DNA from 2 places in the Vibrio sp. R12-SW3-ISO1 genome. Region 1 is predicted to be linked to the other one. Evidence: predicted binding sites of a transcription regulator. Region 1 holds the regulator's gene; the other holds the start of a gene.
The links. The regulator CRP, encoded in region 1, controls carbon source genes, mostly activating them, when cyclic AMP is high. The targets are predictions, from matches to a motif close to TGTGANNNNNNTCACA.
Positions count from the first base shown of each region.

Region 2: a site for CRP is predicted at 5,687-5,702, ahead of malT (HTH-type transcriptional regulator MalT). Genes of this name have one in related genera too.

Region 1 is NZ_JCBDGK010000050.1:123,252-134,208, forward strand. Features, by position in the region: gene astD (succinylglutamate-semialdehyde dehydrogenase) at 1-1,210, shown strand, start outside; gene AC6R0R_RS16395 (DUF1338 domain-containing protein) at 1,330-2,130, shown strand; gene crp (cAMP-activated global transcriptional regulator CRP) at 2,286-2,918, opposite strand; gene AC6R0R_RS16405 (phosphoribulokinase) at 3,176-4,045, opposite strand; gene AC6R0R_RS16410 (capsule assembly Wzi family protein) at 4,371-5,717, shown strand; gene AC6R0R_RS16415 (SLBB domain-containing protein) at 5,751-8,333, shown strand; gene AC6R0R_RS16420 (Wzz/FepE/Etk N-terminal domain-containing protein) at 8,472-9,452, shown strand; gene AC6R0R_RS16425 (hypothetical protein) at 9,595-9,873, shown strand; gene AC6R0R_RS16430 (YjbF family lipoprotein) at 9,948-10,634, shown strand; gene AC6R0R_RS16435 (capsule biosynthesis GfcC family protein) at 10,631-10,957, shown strand, end outside.
Region 2 is NZ_JCBDGK010000021.1:50,723-61,679, reverse strand. Features, by position in the region: gene AC6R0R_RS07310 (NAD(P)/FAD-dependent oxidoreductase) at 1-209, shown strand, start outside; gene AC6R0R_RS07305 (methyl-accepting chemotaxis protein) at 290-1,951, opposite strand; gene AC6R0R_RS07300 (YibL family ribosome-associated protein) at 2,322-2,678, shown strand; gene malT (HTH-type transcriptional regulator MalT) at 2,799-5,507, opposite strand; gene AC6R0R_RS07290 (glycogen/starch/alpha-glucan phosphorylase) at 6,064-8,517, shown strand; gene malQ (4-alpha-glucanotransferase) at 8,618-10,798, shown strand.

The sequences.
Region 1 (10,957 bases):
TGCCAAAGAGACCGGCAAGCCGTTGTGGGAAACGCGCACAGAAGCCGCGGCCATGGCGGGTAAAATTGCCATCTCTATTCGCGCTTATCATGATCGCACAGGCGAAAGTACCCGTGAAGCGGCGGGTAACCAAATTGTGCTGCGCCATCGCCCGTTGGGTGTGATGGCGGTGTTTGGTCCGTATAACTTCCCGTGTCATTTGCCCAATGGTCACATTGTCCCAGCACTGCTGGCGGGCAATACTGTGGTGTTCAAGCCGTCAGAGCAAACGCCGCTGACCGGTGAACTAGCGATGAAGCTGTGGCAACAAGCTGGATTGCCTGCGGGCGTGATCAATTTAGTCCAAGGGGGCAAAGAGACGGGCATTGCGCTAGCAGAGTCGAAAGGCATTGATGGCCTGCTGTTTACTGGTAGCGCCAATACAGGTCATCTGCTGCATCGCCAATTTGCCGGTCAGCCAGACAAGATGCTGGCACTGGAGATGGGCGGCAACAACCCTATGGTCATCAGTGAGCACTACGGTGAGCTGGACGCGACGGTCTACACCATTTTGCAATCGGCCTTTATCAGTGCTGGGCAGCGCTGTACCTGCGCGCGTCGTCTCTATGTGCCTGTGGGCGACAAAGGCGATGCTTTGGTTAATCGCTTGGTTGAGGCCACACGCAAGCTGCGCGTCGATCAGCCGTTTGCAGAGCCAGCGCCTTTTATGGGCCCACAAATTTCGAAAGCTGCGGCACACTTTATCCTCAACGCACAGGCGAACTTGCAGAGCCTTGGTGGTGTGAGCTTGGTGGAAGCGAAAGCGGGCGAGGCAGCGTTTGTCACTCCGGGGATTATTGATGTCACGGCCATCGACGCGCTGCCAGATGAAGAGTATTTTGGCCCGCTGCTGCAAGTGGTGCGTTATCAAGGTCTTGAGCGCGCGGTTGAGCTGGCCAATGACACCCGCTTTGGCCTCTCTGCTGGGCTGGTGTCCACCGATGATGATGAGTGGGCCTACTTTGTTGACCACATTCGTGCAGGGATCGTCAATCGCAACCGCCAATTAACTGGGGCGAGTGGCGATGCGCCGTTTGGCGGACCGGGCGCCTCGGGCAACCTTCGCCCAAGTGCTTACTACGCTGCGGACTATTGCGCTTACCCTATGGCATCGATGGAAGGCGAGCACACCTTGCTGCCTGAGGCGTTAAGCCCGGGTGTAGAACTGTAAGAGGCACCTTGGGCTCACTTGGAGCCCAAGGTGTTCGATTCATTGCTAGGTTTGTGATTAAGCCATTCTTTTAAAGAACTAGCTTTACGATTCAGCTTCACGATTAACATGGAGACGTTATGACGCCTGCTCAACTGTTCGATTTACTGTGGCAAGACTATATTTCCCGTCTATGCCCTCAAGCGGCCAAGGTTCATCAGCTTTTAGAAGAAGATGAGCCGCTGATCAATGACCATATTGCGCTGCGCACCTTTAACATCGCGCCGCTCGGTATCGAGACATTGGCTGCGCCATTTATTGCGCTGGGTTACCAAGCGTGTGGTGATTATCTTTTTGAGAGCAAACACTTGGTCGCCAAGCACTACGAGCACGCCGATCCGACGTTGCCAAAAGTGTTCATCAGTGAGCTGAAAGTCGAAGAGTGCTCAGCGCCGCTGCAACGCATTGTCAGCAAGCTGGTGGCACAAGTGGAGGCATCCGCACTGCAAAGCCATGAGTTTTTGTATGCGGGCCGTTTGTGGGATCTCAGCTATGAAGATTTTCAAACCCTCGCCCAAGAGAGTGAGTACGCAGCATGGCTTGCGGCGCACGGCTATGGGGCTAACCATTTCACCGTAAGCGTTAATCAGCTCAAGGCATTTGACGAGGTCGCGGCGGTGAATGAGCACCTGCGCCAAGCGGGTTTTGTCATCAATGAGTCGGGCGGCGAAGTGAAAGGCTCACCAGAGGTACTGCTTGAGCAATCGTCCACCATGGCAGACAAAGTCGAGGTGAGCTTTAGTGACGGTACGCAAGTGACCCCAGGTGGCTTCTACGAATTCGCCAAACGCTATCCGATGAGTAATGGTGAGCTCTACCCAGGGTTTGTCGCGGCTTCAGCGGATAAGATATTTGAGAGTACGGATGGGGGAAGTTCCTAGTGCCTAGTTGCTAGTTCCTAGAGGGGGGCTGGTGAAATGGGTGATGGGTAATAGGTAGTGGTAAATAAAAAGCCACCGCTGGTAGACAGGGTGGCTTTCTTAATCTTTAAAGGTTTTCTCTAGGAACTAGCCACTAGGAACTCGCCTCTAATACCCTATCGCGTGCCGTAGACGACGATGGTTTTACCGTGGGCGGAGATCAGGTTTTGCTCTTCAAGCATCTTCAAGATACGGCCAACGGTCTCGCGTGAACAGCCGACAATCTGACCGATCTCTTGACGAGTGATCTTGATTTGCATGCCGTCTGGGTGCGTCATTGCATCTGGCTGTTTCGCTAGGTTAAGTAGCGTTTGCGCGATGCGGCCTGTCACGTCTAGGAAGGCGAGGTCACCGACTTTCTGGCTCGTCACTTGTAGGCGGCTTGCCATTTGCGCAGATAGACGCATTAGGATGTCAGGGTTGACTTGGATAAGCTGACGGAACTTCTTGAATGAGATCTCTGCAACTTCACAAGGTGATTTAGCGCGAACCCAAGCGGTACGCTCTTGATCTTCTTCAAATAGACCAAGTTCACCGATAAAGTCACCTTGGTTTAGGTAAGAAAGGATCATTTCCTTACCTTCTTCGTCTTTAATCAGTACCGCCACAGAGCCTTTGACGATGTAGTAAAGCGTCTCTGCTTTCTCACCGGCGTGGATCAATGTGCTTTTTGATGGGTACTTATGAATATGACAATGTGACAGGAACCACTCTAATGTTGGATCGGTTTGAGGTTTACCTAGAACCATAATATCTCACTTCCTCTGCAGGGTACGCTTGCCGCTTTCCATTTTTGTCGCGCCAGTAAAAGGCGCGAAGCCTTGAACAAGGCTTTTTAGGATAAGAGCACTTATTCAATGCTGCAAGCCATCTTTGTTTCGGTTACAAATAGTAGCCTTTTTCAAAAGGGATTTCTTGATTTTAATCGTGTCAAGTTGGTGATTGTTTACGCAAAAATGTGCACATGATCACGGTATGACAAGTAAACGGGTCTTAGGACTGATCGCTAGCCAATTTTACCCGTCTCGATAAGCTGCTGTAGGATAGGTCTGACGATGAGCTCCATCGCAAAACTCATCTTACCCCCCGGCACGACAATAGTGTTGTGGCGCGACATGAAAGAGCCATCAATCATAGCGAGCAGATATGGGAAGTCGACCTGTTTGATGCCGCGCAGGCGGATCACCACAAAGCTTTCATCTAAACTTGGGATGCCTTTAGCGTTAAGTGGGTTGGACGTATCGACGGTCGGCACGCGTTGGAAGTTGATGTGGGTACGCGAAAATTGCGGGGTAATGTAGTTGAGGTAGTCATCCATCGAGCGGACAATCGAGTCCATTACCGCTTCGCGTGAGTGACCGCGATCGCGCGTGTCACGGACGAATTTTTGAATCCACTCCAAGTTCACAATCGGCACCATGCCAATCAAAAAGTCGACGTGTTGGGCGACGTTGACCTCACCATCCACCACGCCGCCATGCAGTCCTTCGTAGAACAGCACGTCAGAATTTTCCGGCAAATCTTGCCACGGCGTGAAGGTACCCGGCATTTGATTGTAGGGCACGGCTTCATCGAAGGTGTGCAAGTAGCGACGAATTTGCCCTGTGCCTTCATTGCCATACTGCTTAAAAAACTCAGACAGCGCAGGGAAGTCGTTCGCCTGCGGACCAAAGTAGCTGATGTGGCGTCCTTGCTCGCGCGCTTTGCGGATCTCGACATCCATTTCTGGGCGCGTAAAGCGGTGGAAACTGTCCCCTTCCACCCAAGCCGGTTTCACGCGCATCATGTTAAACATTTTGCGAAACGCTTCAGAGGTCGTGGTTGTGCCCGCACCGGAAGAGCCCGTTACGGCAATAATGGGGTGTTTTGCTGACATGACAAACCTTATGTGTAATACCTGTCCTTGTATGTTCGCACTATATCACCAAAACGAAGGCGAGTGTGCCCCTTGAGCAGTTTGCTACTCGTCAGTATTCTTATTTTCGCAAGTTGCATTTTAACTACGTAGTATAATGAGAAGGGAAGTACTTTATTGATATGTTAATACTCTATATACTGCATATCTTTGTGATTGATGCAGTATGATCGGGCGTGCTTATTTGTAGCTAGTTCACCATTTCATCGAAAACCAAAATTCTAATAAGCTAATAATAATTATAGGTTATGTCAGTGGGATTCAAAGAGAATCAAAGGTTCTAGTTGTGGTAAATGGATGTTTAGGACGTCGGTTCTTTATAAAAGACACGTTTTCAGAGGTAACACTGCAAGTATTTTTCGGTTTAATGTGGGTGTTGTCTCTTTTCTGTCTTCCCTTTGGTGTAAAAGCGTCACCATGGCTAGAGTCCCATGACCCTTTCCTAAGAGCATCACTCAATCAACTCTCAAATATTGGCCTGATGAACTCTCCCGTTAGTACATTTCCTCTACGTTGGCTTAGCATCGGCGATGATCTCGCCAACAATCATATATCAGATGAACAAGCCTTAGTAGCAAATCGACAGTTGCGGCATTCAATGAGTAATGCGCAATATGGACGTGGTAAATTCATGTCGAAAGTGAAGTACCAGACAGGGCCGCTAGTGTCTTTAGGATATGGCGCTAATGATAGTGATAGTTGGGGAATTTACTCTAGCTATGATCATCTAGATGACCGTTTTGCGTACAGACTTAATTTGAACTACGTAAACCAAAGGATATCCCAGCAAGATTTGCTACCCATAGAGTATGATCAAGATATTGACTTTAGCGGTTCGTATATTGCCTTTAATGTTGGTTACTCGTTAGTTGCATTGGGATACCTTGAACGTTGGTGGGGGCCGACATGGCAACATAATTTACAATTAGGCACATATGGGAATTCGACGCCTTCTTTATCAGTGTCATGGGTATCAAACAATCAGGGACTATTAGGCTATTGGCAACTGGATAGTGTCATCTCTGAAACGGATAGTGAGGCGGACTACTTATGGTCTAACCGCTTTTCAATGAAACCGTTTAATTTTGCAGAAGTGTCATTGAACTATCACGAATCCACTGACTTCGATTCCAGCGCCTCGTACCGTTCATTTGGCGTTGATTTCAAAGTTCCTCTTCCAAAAGTTTTTGAGCTCAGTCATGCAATGTTTGCGTCCTTTCAAAAGGTGTCCTTTGGACAGGAGACCCAGTCTTTTGTTGTGGGGTGGGAAGGTCATAGACGTTTGCTTGATATTGATTGGACGTTGGTTTTAGAGAGTCAGCATGTTGACGAAGCTTGCGTTAAAGTACTTCATCCCAAAGAGTATGAGTTAATCAGTGACTTGACCTCATTGAGTTGGGGAAACAGTCAATCTGTCGCTGTTTATGCTCAATTGGCCAATGATCATCGGCTAAGTATCGTTGCTCGAGATTCAGGTTCGAGCAACGGTCAAGAGAGGGTGATGAAAACCGACTACTACATCCCTTATCTGCAAGGGATGTTTAACTTGGGAGTGGGCTATCGAGACGTAGTCTCGGATACCTATTCTAACAATGAGCCTATTTTTTCATTTGGTTATGAGTATCGTTACTAACCTACCATTAGTTTGCAAGGGACCTAAAATTGTATGAAGGTGTTTAACTACCTGGTACTACTAGGCATTACTTTGATTAGTCAAGTTTCATTGGCCAATCAGCCTACACCAGCTCAAATAGAACAATTCAAGAAGCTACCGAAATCTCAGCAGGAGCAACTGGCACGCCAGTATGGGGTTGACTTGTCGCTCCTTGAATCCTCATCACAGGCTCCAGCGTCAGTTAACGTCGTATCTCAGCCAGTGAGAGTACAGCCAAGTGAACCCGAAGCTGAGGTTAAAAAAAATGTGGAAGTGCAAGATCAGTCGCTTCCTCTGTTTGGGTATGACGTATTGAACGGAGTCCCAGGAAGTTTTGTAACGCTCGACAACACTCCCATTCCCACAGATTATGTTTTGGGTGCGGGTGATGAGCTCTTGGTACATGTGTTTGGTAAGGAAGATCAGCAATATTCTCTCGTTGTTGATAGAAGTGGGCATATTACCTTGCCTAAAATCGGCCCTTTTAGTGTTTCAGGCAAATCTTTTAAGCAGGTCGATGAGCAGCTCAGCGCTTTGATTGAAGAACGGATCATCGGTGTCAACGTGACCGTGTCCATGGGAAGCATGAGGTTAATGCAAGTTTACATTACGGGGGAGGCTAATCAGCCTGGTGCTTACAATGTAAATGGTCTCACGACAATGACTCAAGCCATTATCGCGGCAGGAGGTGTGAAACCAACAGGTTCACTACGCTCCATATTTTTAAAGCGAAAAGGTAGAGTCGTTGCCCAATTAGATATGTATAAGCTATTGCTTGAAGGTGATTCAAGTAAAGATGTTCGTTTGCAAAAAGGCGATACCCTTTTTATCCCAACAAAACAGTCTAACATCACGATAAGTGGTGAAGTGACACGACCGGCTCACTATGAAATCGTTGGTGAAACAGCATTAAAAGATGTTGTATCGTATGCTGGTGGGACTGTGAATACCGCTTATCTTGCGGCTGTCACCATTCGAAAGCAAACTCAAAAAGGTATTGTTGTCGACACTATTGATTATACGACGCCTGCTGGTCGGCAATACAAAGTATCTGACGGTGATGAGATATTCTTCCACAAAGCTAGTCTTAATTTAGTCGATGCAGTGGCCGTTCGTGGTCAAGTAACCAAACAAGGTATTCATTCGTTTCGCAGTGGTATGAAAGTCTCTGACATTTTGTCTTCATTCGAAGAAGACTTGTTGCCGTCAGCAGATCTTGAATACGCTTTGGTAGTTCGAGAGAAAGGATATAGAAAAGGTATTGAGGTTCTGCAATTTGAGCTCGGAAAGGCAATGGCAAATCCTGGTTCAACAGACGATCTCACATTAAGTAATAGAGACCAAATATTTGTGTTTTCGACCAATCTTGATGTCGACTTTTGGTTGGGGAAAGGAGCACAAAAAAGAATTGAGTTAGAGAGACAAAGAGCCAACGATGCTCAAGTCGGCTCATCTGTTAGTGGCGTTTCCTCAGTAGCTAAAGCCTCTGATTTGGCAGACAATGATAAACTGTCTCTTCGCGAACGAGAGCTAATGCCTATTCTAGAGCGATTGCAAGAGCAATCCTCGCTTGCTCTTCCAGCGCAAATAATACAAATAACTGGAGAGGTGAAATTTCCTGGGAGATACCCTCTTACTCAGAATATGACGGTGTCTGACTTGGTCAAAGCCGCAGGTGGCCTCATGGAAGCTGCGTATGTAGAAGGCATTGAGTTAATCCGTTTTGATGCAAGGACAACAGATGAAACCAAACTGCTAGAAAAGGTGCAGCTTGATCTGAGTCGCGATGATACGAGAAATGGTGAGTTTGTATTGCAATCTAAAGATCGCGTGACGGTTCTCAAGAATACAGCATGGCGCTCTGAAATGACTGTTGAGCTAACAGGGGAAGTCATGTACCCCGGCGTTTACGCGATCAATAGAGGCGATACTATCCTCGATGTTATAGAACGGGCTGGTGGACTAACAGAGTTTGCTTATCCAAATGGTGCTGTATTTGCGAGAGAGAGCTTGAAAGAGCGTGAACGAAAACAAATGGAGCACTTAAAAAGTTCCTTACAAAGTGAGATTGCGAACTTAACGTTGAGGCGTAACAGCTCGAGTGCAAGCTTTTCATCAAGTCCATCAGAAGCCATGGCCTTGGTAGAGAACTTGTCATCCACAGCGCCATTGGGACGAATGGTAATTGATTTACCAGCTATTCTTGCTGGTGACCAAGATGCCAATATATTGTTGACCAATCTTGATCGTCTTCATATTCCTGAGTTTGATAAATCGGTTTCCATCATTGGTGAAGTCCAGTTTACGTCTACTCATACTTTCGATTACGGAAAAAGTGTAGAAGACTATATTCGACTTGCAGGTGGGACCAAAAAACAGGCAGATACAGACCGAGTGTACGTTGTGCGAGCCAATGGTTCAGTAATGTTGCCCAACAACTCATTTTGGTTTAGCCGCAATAGTGAGTCATTACAACCTGGTGACACCATCATAGTACCTGTTGATGTCGATTATCTTGATGGCTTGAGCACAGTCGCTTCTGCTACACAAATTATGTATCAATTGGGAGTTGCATGGAGTGCCATTAGCGATTGATATGAGTTGATAGCGAGTTGTACGTTCTATGTACAACTCGCTTTAAATAATAATCTGCGTTATTGATAAGCCCATTCATCAGTAAGGTGAAATAACGCTCAAAGTTTGCGATTAAACAATTAGGCGATTCTTACGAACATGTCAGATATTAAATCCACACATACGCAGCAAGGTGGCTTTCACGTTATACCGCCTTTTCCTTCCGATACTCGAGATGATGAAATCGACTTAAAAGAGTTGTTTATTGCGCTTTGGCATGGCAAATGGACAATCATTTTAGTGACGTTTTTGTTTTCTGTAGCTGGGGTCGTATTTGCGCTAAATCAGCCAAATACTTATAAAGCGCAAGCCCTTTTGACGGCTACTCAAGGTGGAGGGTCGGGGGGGATATCTGGTTCTCTTGGAAATTTAGCCGCATTCGCAGGTGTTAGTTTGGGTGGAGGGAATCAAGCTGACCCTAAAGTTGAGGCTTTGGCTGTGTTACAGTCTCGAAAGTTCATTGAGGCGTTTATTGAGAAACACAAACTTCTAGCGCCTCTCATGGCCCTTGAAAGTTGGAATGAAAGCCACGAAGAGATACGTTACGACTCGGAACTGTACAATGTCAGCACAGGTAAATGGATGTTGGACGAAAATGGTGAGTCTTTAAAGCCGACTTTATGGGAGGCGCATAAAGCGTTCAAAGAGATACTTTCTGTTTCCGAAAACAAGGATAATGGAATGGTCACTGTTTCAGTGGTTAGTGAATCACCCTTTCTCGCTCGCCAGTGGACCACCTTATTGGTTGAAGACATCAACTTATGGATGAAAGAACAAGCGCTGAAAGAGGCAAGCTCGAAAATCGCCTACTTAGAAACACAAATCACTAAGACATCGATTACAGAGCTACAAAACATGTTTTATTCGTTGATTGAAGAGCAATATAAAACCCAGATGCTAGCAGAGGTAGAAGAAGAGTTTGTCTTTAAAACGATAGACCCAGCTGTGGTACCAGAAGACAAAGATGGCCCTAAACGAGCGCTGATTTGCGTACTCGCTACTTTGCTCGGGGGTATGTTAGGTGTCGCTGTTGTTCTCGTAAAGTACGCTTTTCGCAAAGAGGATAAAAATAACGACTAGTCAGTACGTTACATCAGCTCGCTGAGTTAATTGTTATGCTAATTGTTTTACATTGTTCTTCTGGTCTCATAAAATAGTTCATGAAGTGATTAAATATCCTTCAACTTTGTGATCACTGAGTCAAATTTTATAAGGAATATTCATGAAAAATATCGCGTTGGCACTATTAATTGCCTTTGGCGTTTCTGGGAATGCACTAGCTGCAGGTGAGGCGGCTGGCGCAGCTTCTGGTTCAACTGCAAGTGGTAGTGCCGCTGCCGGTGGTGCTGCTGCTGGTGGTGCTGCTGCTGCGGCTGGTGCTGGTATTGGCGCTGCAACGGTTGGTGCAATTGCTGCAGGCGTTGTTGTTGCTGGAGCGGTTGTTGCATCGGTTGCAGACAACAATGATGGCACAACAGGCGCAGATGGTACTACCAACTAATCCTCGTTTAGTCAAAAACACCCCGGGAGGGGTGTTTTTTTTATTACTTTATCAGCATTTTTTAGGTTTTATGCATGCGCAAATTATGGGTTTTTGCCCTCTCAGTCGGAATGCTTTTGTCAGGTTGCACACAACGTTTTCAAAATGTCGGCGATACGATGAGAGAGGGAGTATTGGGCGGAGAAGACGCCTCGGTTACGCAGCAACACGTAGATTCTTTGCCATACGCGAGTATTTATGCGCGTATTAATGATGGCCCTCGGTTGTTTATGGCCTTGGCGTTTGCAGACAAAGAAACCAAATCAGATTCAATGTTGTTGAAGTGGGTTTCGTCAGACCGAGGAATGATCGTTACGAGGGATGGACGTATCGTGAAAACTGTTGGTCTGCCTGATACAAACTTAGTACACATATCTTCATCCGATGTAGCTCCCTTTCCCATTAATACATCACAAGCGCAACAATGGCAGGCTGTTTATGATTGGCAACCTAACTATCGCTTCGGTCATATCGCCGTGCTTAACTCTTATGTTTTAGGCGAAGAAAGTATCGAGACGATCAGAGGCCGTCTGTCAGCGAAAAAGATTGTTGAAAAGGTTGAATTTAAGGGACTGAATAAACGGTTTGACAATATTTACTGGTTGGATCGTCAAGGTTACGTTGTTAAGACCGTTCAATGGCTGCATCCTGATGAATTGAAAATAGAGTTAGAAATATTGAAGCCCTATGGAATGAGAAGTAGGCAAGAGAATCCACGATGAAGAGCTTAGTTGCACTAATTATTACACTGTTGGTAACCGTTCAAGTGAACGCTCAACTTGTCATTCAGTTGCCTCAGGAAGAGATTGCTCTGGAGTATTCGATACCCGTCAGGTTGAGCCAAGTGCTGAGTGATATCCCTTCTTTTAGTCAAACCATTACTTTTGATGGCTATAGTATCGCCAATAAAATGTTTAATCACGACAAACACAAAAAAGCTTCTCAGCTGAAACAGACTGTCTTGAATCGGCTGCAAGAACAGCTATCAAGCGACTTAACCAAGAATAAAACAATTGGCGCATTAATCGAGCAAGTTCGAACATGG
Region 2 (10,957 bases), on a different contig from region 1:
AAGATGGGCTACTCACTGGTGTAGAAACGCGAACGTCATCGCCGGTGTGTATTACACGGGGTAAAGATTACCAGAGTGTCAATTTAAAAGGTTTCTTCCCAGCTGGGGAAGGCGCGGGTTATGCGGGCGGAATTTTGTCTGCGGGCATTGATGGCATTAAGGTAGCGGAAGCGCTCGCCATTGCGATGACGCAGTCAGAGGCTAACTAAGCTCATTTAAAGTGCGCGTCCTCAGAACGGCATCCAATAAAAACGGCCCATCTTGCGATGGGCCTTTTTTTTAGGGCAATTTACACCGTAAATCGGCTCACTAGCTGGTACAACTCGTTGGCGCGACCATTGAGCTCATTACTGCCTTGGCGGTTTTCATTGGCCAGATCCGCAGATTGCGAGCTTTGGTCTGAAATCACCACGATGCGCTGCGATATCTCCTGACCGACAAGGCTCTGCTCTTCGGTCGCGGTCGCAATCAGCGAGTTCATGTCCATAATGGTATCGATTGATTCCTGAATTTGGATCAAGGCTTTGGTGGCCGCATTGGCTTCCTCAACAGTGGCTGAACCCCGTTTTTGGCTCGATTCCATCGCGCGTACGGCGTCATCGGAAGCGGCTTTCAGTTTTTCAATCATACTGTGGATTTCACCAGTGCTGTCTTGGGTACGACTGGCCAGCTTACGTACTTCGTCGGCTACCACGGCGAAGCCTCGACCTTGTTCGCCCGCACGCGCAGCCTCGATGGCGGCGTTCAAGGCCAACAAGTTGGTCTGCTCAGCGATGTCTTGAATCACTTCCAGCGATGAAGAGATATTTTGTACGTCGGCTTCTAGACGCGAAATCACCGACGCCGCTTGCATTACCTCTTCAGCCAGCGCTTCCACTGAGTTGGCGGCAGAGTTGACGATTTGACGCGCTTCTTTCGCGTTATCGTCGGCTTCCTTGGCCGAGTTCGCCGCTTGGCTTGCGTTGTTGGAAATTTCAGACGCGGTTGTGGTCATTTCCGTCATTGCCGTTGCCACTTGTTCGGTCTCTTCACGTTGGCCCGAAGCCAGTTCATCGACCTGAGTCGCTCGCTGAGTCATGTTATTGGTTTCAGCCAATACTTGCTGCCCGACGTCGCTCACGCTGCGAATGATCTGTTGTAAGCTGGCAACGAACGCATTGAAGTTGGTACTGAGTTTTGCAAACTCAGGTACTTTGAATGCTTCCATACGTGCGGTGAGATCCGCTTCACCGCTGGCAAATGAGCTGATAGAGGCATCAAATTGTTCGATGGGTGACATGATGGTGCGGTTCACTGTGACAGCAAAAATCGCCACCAAAATGGCAATCACCAAGCAGAACAAGGCGATGGCAGACAAGGTGGTTTCGAGTGCTGAGGTGGTCGCCATCTCCATTTCAGCGATAATCGCATCGATGTCATCGGTGTAGAAACCCGTCCCGAGCATCAAATCCCACTGTGGGATAAAAATGGAAAAACTTAACTTCGGCAGTGCGACGGTGCCGCCTGGTTTAGGGAAGTAGTAGGTGGTGTAATCCCCGGTTTTGGCGTTTTTCAGCAAGTCTTGAACCAAGTAGTTGCCTTGCTGATCTTGTAGATTGTAAAAGTTGTCGCCAATGCCTTTATCGCTTTTCCCGACCACAACACGGATACCTTTGGAGTCATAACCAAAGATATAGCCTGAATCACCAAATTCGAGCTGTTTCAAGGTTGGGATCGCTTCTTCAAGCGAAGCGCCTTGGTCAAGAAACGGCTGGATCGCAGATTGCGCCATCTGCACGTAGTTTTTCAGCTCGGCTTTTTTCATGTTCATCATGTTCTCACGAGTAACCTCAATCTGTGTTTGATTGAGTTCTGTGGTTTTGATGTACGTAAAGCTAAGCATGCCCAGTGCTATAACGATAAGGGGTACAAGCGCTAATATGTATAGGCGGCTTTTGATTGTTAGACTCATACAAAACTTCCTGTTTATTATCATGCGGTTATCTAATGTAACCTAGCCGTTGTCATACCTTGGTTGTTATGAAAGTAGTTTTAGTCAACCAAAGGTTTATGAGTTAAGAGTAGCCTATATATCGACAGCACAATGTTAGGCTGAATAGTTGTGTTACTGTTTTTTGAACAAATTGTGTGGAATATCACCGATTCTATCACTGGTAGGAGCAGTTCTATCTTGTTGTAAATGCTTGTGATTTCATATGAAATCACAGCGACAGTGCAGCTGTGGTTCGGGGTGAAAAAGTCGTGATAGAACGATAGCACTAGGTCGGGCTGTCTCACTATGCTACACTCGCCGCCCCCAAGTGCCAGCAGAGAACCACACCATGAGCTTAAAGCAAGAGATCCAGCAACTTCACAACCGTTTAGACAGCGCCAATCGTAAACTTGATGCAGCAAAAAGCCGTCAAGACGATGAGATGATCAGTAAATTTACTGATGACGTGGAGTCTTTGACCAAGAAGTTGAACTCTCTAAAAGGTAAGCAGAAGTACGACATGAACAAAGAGCGCAAAAGCTTGCTCGACATGCCGTTTTCTCGTGAAATTACCAAGGCTGAGCAAGCGGATCTCGGTAAGCTGAAAAAATCCGTTCGTGGCTTAGTGGTGGTGCACCCGATGACGAAACTCGGCAAAGAGCTGCGTTTGGAAGTGATGACAGGATTCGCACCGAAATCATTCTAGCACTTGGACAATGCCACAGTGCGCAATCCTGAGCTTCTGTGATTTGAGGCTAAGCAGTGACAAGATGAAATGAAAAAGAGGTCGCCAATGTGGGCGACCTCTTTGCATTGGACGATAGGATCAGTAGCCCATCAATTGCAGCAGATTCTCTGCGGTTTTGACCGCTTCTTTGCGGTTGGCAATATTGAGCTTCTGATACAAGTTACGGATGTGGGTTTTGATGGTGGTGCCCGCCACATCGAGTTCTTGTGCAATTTGCTCATTACTAAAGCCCGAATAGATAAGCCCGAGCACTTGCCATTCACGTTGCGTCAATGGACTGGTGCGCACCAACTCAGGAATGTTTGGGTGATTGACCAACTTCTCGACAAACTCCTCATCAAAATGTACCGAACGGCTGCGTTGCGTGGTGGAAATATCTTTCAGCAGTTGCTGCGCGCGGTGACGTTCAAGGTCACCAAGCTCTTGCTTGGTGTTGAGTTTATTAAGGATGTGACCAATTTTGGCGCCATCCACCAAGAAGTTACCCAGCATTCCCGTTTGATTGGTGAGTTTTAGGGCTTCTTTGAGCAATTGACGCGCTTTCTCTTCATCTTGTTTGGAAATCGCCAATACCGCTTGGACAATCAGATTACGGTTGGTGTCGGTCAGTAAGTGCTTGTCTGCCGCTTCTTGCTGAATGAACTCGAGCGTTTGCTGCGCGTCTTCGTATTGCTCCAAATTGATCTGCGCTCGTGCAATATTACGCCATTGCAACTGAGTAAAGTGGTTGCTGGCGGTTTCTGGTCTCACGGCGGTATCGAGCCACTGCTTCATTGAGTCAAGATCGCCGCGTGCTTGCCAAAACAGAATCAACGACAGTGATGCGTTTGCGGTCCAATCGACGTGATAGGTTGATTGTTTGAGTAGATGCAAAATATGGTCGATGTATTTCGCGGCTCGGTCGAGCTCGCCACGGCCAATTGCAATGCGAGCCAACATCGAGTAGCTATGTAAGTGCTTACTTGGGCTCTGTTTGCCCAGTACATCGATGCCTTTGAACGCGCAGTCTTCGGCTTCGTCCAAACGGTTCCAACACCAGAGGATTTGCGCGCGTACTCGCAGCAAAAATTCATGCATCGGCACTTGATGCAGTTGTTGCTCTTCGATCAGTTTGAAGGCGTTGTCTTGCACTTCGTATGCTGCTTGCACATAGCCTTGTGCGATCAAAATCTCGCTTTGTTGTAACATCGCCCACAGCGCCTGATGATAGACCTGATACTGGCGAGCCAGTTTCTCTGTTTGCTGCATCATAGGCAACGCGCGGCTGAGACGGCCAAGGACGTGATTGACCTCGCCGACGACCGAGGTCGCAACAATGCGGCTTCGATAGACCGTGCTGTCAACTTGGCTCAGTGCCAGCTCAGCCAGTTCCAGCGCTTTTTCTGGTTGGTTCTGGTTGATGGCGACTTGCGCGCGCAGGGCGTTGAACTCGCCTTGCTCTTTGCTGCTGAGTACCACGTTGAACTGGCGCATTTGCTCATCGGCTTTGGCAAGCAAGTCACCGACATCGTTGTAGCGGTGCTGACTCTGAGCAAGCCACGCTTGCAACATACACAATTTCGGTTCGCTGTAGAGCTGCTCCGGCGATAACGAATCAATGGCCTGCTCTAGGGCTTTAAGTTCACCACCATTGAACATTTTCCAGCCAAACTGGCTCAAAATATCGGCGATCAGTTGGCTGTCTTTGGCTTCTTGCGCGTGTTTGAGTGCCTCATGGGGCGAGGATTGTTTGAGCCAAGCGCGCGCGGCGACTTGGTGCAGCTCTTGCTCTTTTTGCGGCATACGCGCTGAGCGCTCATGTGCAAGAAACTCGGCAAATAGATTGTGGAAGCGATACCAGTTTTGTTCACCTTCAAGCGGGTGGATAAACAGCCCATAGCGGTTGAGAGACTCAATCATACTGAGAGCGTCATCACGCTGAGTCAGCGCCGCTACCATGCTGTCGTTGAAGTGATCCAGCACCGAACATTGCAGTAAGAACTGACGTGTCTCTTGGTCGAGCAGATCAAACACTTCTTCAATCAAATAATCCCACAGATGCGCGTGATTAAATTGCGAAAAAGACTCAGCCGATTGCGCCAACGTGCGATTTTGACCTTGCGCTTGAAGGGCGATCAACTGCAGGGCCGATGGCCAACCTTCGACGTAGTTGCGCAGGTTGTCTGCCGTGGCATCATCAATGCCATCGGCGATGCGCTGGTTGAAGAAACGGGTGGTCTCTTCGGTATCGAACGCCAGTAACTCGTCACCGATCTCAATCATCAGATCGCGCACACGTAAGTTGGCGGTGCCGAGTGGCGGCGCGGCGCGACTGGTGACGACTAATGTCAGGTTGTCGGGCATGTGCTTGAGGAAAAAGCGCATCGCCTCGTGGATCTCATCGTCAGAAATGAGGTGGTAGTCATCAAGGACCACATAACACTCGTTAAAATACTCGGACATCTCTGCAAATACTTCACTGAACAAGGAGTGAAGTGAGGAAAATTGACGCTTTTCGGCCAATTTTTGTGAATTCGGGCAAGCCTGGTTGGTCGCTTTGTTTAGGGCTTGCAGCAGGTAGTTCATGAAGCGGAACGGGTCATTATCGCTTTCATCGATGCTGTACCAGCCGACATTAGGTTTGTCGGCGAGCCACTGGGCGGCCATGGTGGTTTTACCGTATCCGGCAGGCGAGCGAAAAAGCACCAGTTTGTAGCAGGGTGCTTGCTGAAGTAAATCAAGAACTCTTGGGCGTACGATGGCGTTGTGTAAACGGCCAGGACGCGTGAGTTTCGAAGGAATCCACATCTTCTCATCCTTATCTTATTGTCAGTGAACGTGTCAGCGAGCACGACGTCAAGATGGGTTGTTTTTTGTTCGATCTTTGTTGTTGAGTGGGATGTTACTTAAGAGTTGGTGGGATTGTTATGTGAGGAGAGCGACTTTTTCGCATATTTCACATTTTGTGCGTCTCTACGCCCCTGTTTCGTGATTTGAATCACATTAAACTGTTCGGTAAAACTTGTCTCAACTCATGCTTTGCACGAGAAATCGTGTAATTTGCACTCAGGATGAAAACATTCTGTGATTCACGCTGCATATTTTTCATTTGCCAGTTTTTGATTTCGATGAAGTTTCATACACCTTAGGTAAGGTCGTTTAGGGTCATGGTGTGATCTTAATCAACAGAGTCCAGTTCACTCATCGGTTTATTGCGAGTTGGATCACTGCTTGTTGTGAATTACGCCCTCTACGCCCTGACTCCTCCTCCTAAATCGCTACCGAAGTAGGAGGATGTTTTGCAAGACAGAGCATTGCACGATATGTCTCAGATGGATTGAAACCGATAAGTGAGATTTCTCTAATGAAACCTACTCAACAGAAAAAATTTGATAAAGCCAGCTTTCAAGCTGACGTTAAAATGCACCTTTCTGCGACCTACGCGAAAACCGTAGACACCGCAACTCCGCGTGAATGGTACCTTGCTATGGGTAAAGCCCTGGCAGAGATCACAACGCTCGATCTTTTGAAAACCGAGCAAGACCCACGCATCAAGAACGCGAAAAGCGTCAACTACCTATCTCTTGAATTTCTTATCGGTCGTTTAACCGGTAACAACCTAATCAGCTTAGGTCTCTACGAGCAGATCACGGATGCGATGGCCGAACTGGGCCAAAACCTGACCGACTTGTTGGAAGAAGAGCGCGACCCGTCTCTGGGTAACGGTGGTCTAGGTCGTTTGGCGGCGTGTTTTATGGATTCTTGTGCAGCGCAAGAGTTCCCAACCGTTGGTTACGGTTTGCACTACGAATACGGTCTGTTCAAGCAATCTTTTGTTGACGGACGTCAGCAAGAAGCGCCGGATGCTTGGCGTGGTGTCGAAGGCTACCCGTGGGAAGTCGCGCGCCCAGAATTAGCGCAAGAAATTGGTTTCTACGGTCGCGTTGAAGTGAGTTACGAGAACGGCAAAGAAGTACGCAAATGGGTACCGGGTATGAGCGTGAAAGCGATGCCTTGGGACTTACCGATTGTCGGTTATGAATCTGACACGGTATACCCGCTGCGTTTGTGGGAATGTCAGGCGATTGCGCCATTCTCATTGGCAAGTTTCAACAACGGCGATTACTTCGAAGCGCAGCACGCGCTGATTGACGCCGGTAACATTACTAAAGTGCTGTACCCGAATGACAACCATGAGAAAGGCAAAACACTGCGTTTGATGCAGCAGTACTTCCACTCAGCAGCTTCGGTACGTGACATTTTACGTCGTCACGAAGCAGCGGGTTTTGCACTTGCGGATCTTCCAAAGCAAGAAACAATTCAGCTTAACGATACTCACCCAACGATTGCTATCCCTGAATTGATGCGTATTTTGCTCGATGAAAAAGGGCTATCTTGGGATAAAGCGTGGGAAATCAGTTCGCAAACCTTCGCGTACACTAACCACACACTTCTACCAGAGGCATTGGAAACGTGGCCAGAGTCTTTGATTCAACGTCTGCTACCGCGTCATATGGAGATCATTTTTGAGATCAACCATCGCTTCCTACAAGAAGTACGCGCAATGTGGCCGGGTGATGGTGAGAAGCAAGCGAAGCTGTCGATCATCGAAGAAGGCTTCAACCGTATGGTTCGCATGGCAAACCTGTGTGTGATCGGTTCTTACGCGGTGAACGGTGTAGCGGCGCTGCACTCAGAGTTGGTGAAAAAAGATCTCTTTCCAGAGTTCCACGCGATGTTCCCAACGCGTCTTCACAATGTGACCAATGGTATTACGCCTCGTCGTTGGCTGAAGTTCTGTAACCCAGGTTTATCCGCGCTGATCACTGACAAAATCGGCAGTGAATGGCCAGCGAAGCTTGAGCAGCTTGAAGGTATCGCGAAATACGCTGATGACGCCGAGTTCCAACAAGCGTTTATGGCGGTGAAGAAAGAGAACAAAGAGCGCTTGGCTAAGTGGGTATCAGACAACATGGGCATCGAGCTAGATACCAACGCGATTTTCGATGTGCAAATCAAACGTCTGCACGAGTACAAGCGTCAGCACCTTGATTTGCTGCACATCCTGTCTCTCTACCACCGCATCATTAATGAGCCGGGTTTTGAGTGTACGCCACGCGTCTGCTTCTTCGCGGCAAAAGCGGCGCCGGGTTACCACTTGGCGAAAGAGATCATCTTCGCTGTGAACAAGATTGCTGAAAAAATCAACAACGACCCACGCATTGGCAACAAGCTGAAAGTCGTCTTCATCCCTGACTACCGCGTGAGCATGGCAGAGATCATCATCCCAGCGGCGGACGTGTCCCAACAAATCTCGTTGGCCGGTAAAGAAGCGTCCGGTACGGGTAACATGAAGATGGCACTCAACGGTGCGCTGACTATCGGTACTATGGATGGGGCAAACGTTGAAATCCGTGAAGAAGTCGGCGACGACAACATCTACATCTTTGGTCTTGAAGTCGACGAAGTGGTTGCACTGAAGAAAGCTGGCTACAACCCATACGATTACTACCACGCAGACCCACTGCTCAAAGCGTCACTGGATCTACTGGCGGGTGAAGAGTTCACTCCGGGTCAACCGGGCCTACTGCGCGCGACCTATGACAGCCTACTCGACGGCGGTGACCCGTACCTCTGTCTTGCGGACTTCGCGTCTTACGTGGAAGCGCACGAGGCGATGGGCAAACAGTACTTAGACCAAGCGGGCTGGGCGAAGAAAGCCATCTTGAACACGGCGCTGGTCGGTAAATTTACCTCCGACCGCTCGATTCGAGATTACGTCAATAATATTTGGAAGTTGGAAGCGGTTAAACGCTAAAACGACTTAAAAAGCCAAGGCGTTCGCGCCTTGGCTCAATTCTTTATAACGATTTAATAACCCTACATTTGAAGGTATAAGCAGTCCTTCGGAGAGAGCGATGAAACATCACAATGCATTAAAACAAGTCGCTGAAATGGCTAGAATTGCCGACAGCTACGTGAGCGCGTGGGGAGATGAGGCAAAAGTGGAAGAGGCTACCATTCTCCACTTACTAAACTCTTTAGGCTATGACACAACCAACGACGAGACTCTTCTTAAGTCCGCAGAGCGTAAACACAAGAAAGATGTGTTGGACCCTGTGACCGTGGTGCGCGATGGCGACCCATTTGAAGTGGCTTTGAATCTAGGCGCGAGTGCACGTGAAAGTGAGTTCAGTTGGCGTTTGGATACTGAGCAAGGAGAGGTACTTGAAGGCTATCTTCAATCGCAAATCGTGCGAGATGAGCGCAGCGAGGGTGGCCCTTTAGTGTTTGCCTTACCGAACGACTTAGCGTGGGGGTACCATAAACTCACGATTGTTCGTAAGCGTCGTAAAGCCCCGTATGAGGCAACCTTAATTGTGACGCCAAGCGCGTGTTACAAGCAAGATTCGATTTTGTCGGGCAAGAAGATGTGGGGCCCGAGTGTTCAACTCTACACACTGCGTACCCAACACAACTGGGGAATGGGTGACTTTGGCGATCTAAAACAGCTGGTGGCCGATATCGCCTCGCGCGGTGGTGATTTTGTGGGTCTTAACCCTATTCACTCCTTGTTCCCAGCCAACCCTGAGGGGGCAAGTCCTTACAGCCCGTCCTCTCGCCGCTGGTTGAACATCCTATACATCGATGTGAGCTCGGTGCCTGAGTTTGCGCTCAGTGTTGAGGCGCAGCAGCAAGTGGGCAGTGCTCAGTTCCAGCAACGCCTGCAAAAAGCGCGCGAGTCTCATTGGGTAAACTACAGCGAAGTCGCGGAGCTCAAACTGAGCGTGTTACCGCTGCTGTTTGCGGAATTTAAAAAACGCCATCTCGATAAGAACACCGAGCGCGCTCAGCAGTTCTTATCGTTTGTCGAAGAGGGTGGAGACAGCCTACTTCACCAAGCTGCGTTTGATGCTTTGCACAGTGAACTGCACGCCAAAGACAGCAACGTCTGGGGCTGGCCGGTGTTCCCTGAGCAGTACCGCCACTTTGATAACAGCGCGGTGCAAACCTTCATCAAGCAAAATCAAGACAAAGTTCATTTGTACATGTATCTGCAATGGGTCGCGGACACACAGATTAACGAAGCGCAGGCTCTAGCAGAAGAAAAAGGCATGTCGGTGGGTCTATACCGCGACTTGGCGGTCGGTGTGGCCGATTCAGGTGCAGAAACCTGGGCCGACAATGGCAACCTGATCTTAGATGCCAGCATTGGTGCGCCGCCGGATGTACTAGGGCCGCTTGGTCAAAACTGGGGCTTACCACCGCTCAATCCACAAGTGTTGCAAGCAACGGGGTATGACGCTTACGTTAAGCTTCTGCGCGCCAATATGAAGCATTGTGGCGCTCTGCGTATTGACCACGTGCTTGGATTGCTGCGTCTATGGTGGATCCCTAAGGGTGAGAACGCAACGAAAGGGGCGTACATCTACTACCCTGTCCAAGATATGTTGGCGATCCTTGCGCTGGAATCACATCGTCATCAATGCAGTGTGATTGGTGAAGATTTAGGTACGGTGCCAGACGAAATCGTTGAGTTGCTGCGCGATGCGGGCGTGCACTCATACAAAGTGTTCTTCTTCGAAACTTCAGAAGAGGATGGCGGCTTTATCTCACCTAAGCACTACGCTGAGCAGTCAATGTCTGCGTTGTGTACTCATGACATGCCGACGCTTCGCGGTTTCTGGCACTGTGATGATTTGAAACTGGGTAAAGAGTTGGGTTTGTATCCGAACGAAGCGCAGCTACAAGGTCTGTTTGCGGATCGTTTGGAGTGCAAACAAGGGATTTTAGACTCGGTCGCATGGCACGGTTATCTGCCTGAAGGCGTTGGTCGAGATGCGCAGTACGTACCGATGGATTCTTACCTAGCCGAAGCGTTGCAACTGCATGTCGCTGCGGGTTCTTCGACTCTGCTCAGCGTGCAGTTGGAAGATTGGTTAGAGATGGATAAGCCGGTTAACATCCCAGGAACCGTGAACGAATACCCGAACTGGCGTCGTAAATTATCAATGAATCTCGACGAAGTATTCGCCAATGATGGGGTAAACCGTATCGCTCGTAAACTTACGGAAGTACGTGCTAAGGTGAGTAAGTAAGGACTTGCTTAAGTTACGTAAAAAAGTATCGAATGCGTCACTCTATGTAAGGTAGCAATTCGGTAAACTTTCATTAAGCTATCTAAGCCCGCATTATTCCCGCGGGCTTTGTTTATATTAGTGGTACCCCCAGCTAATAATGGGATGATTGATACCAAT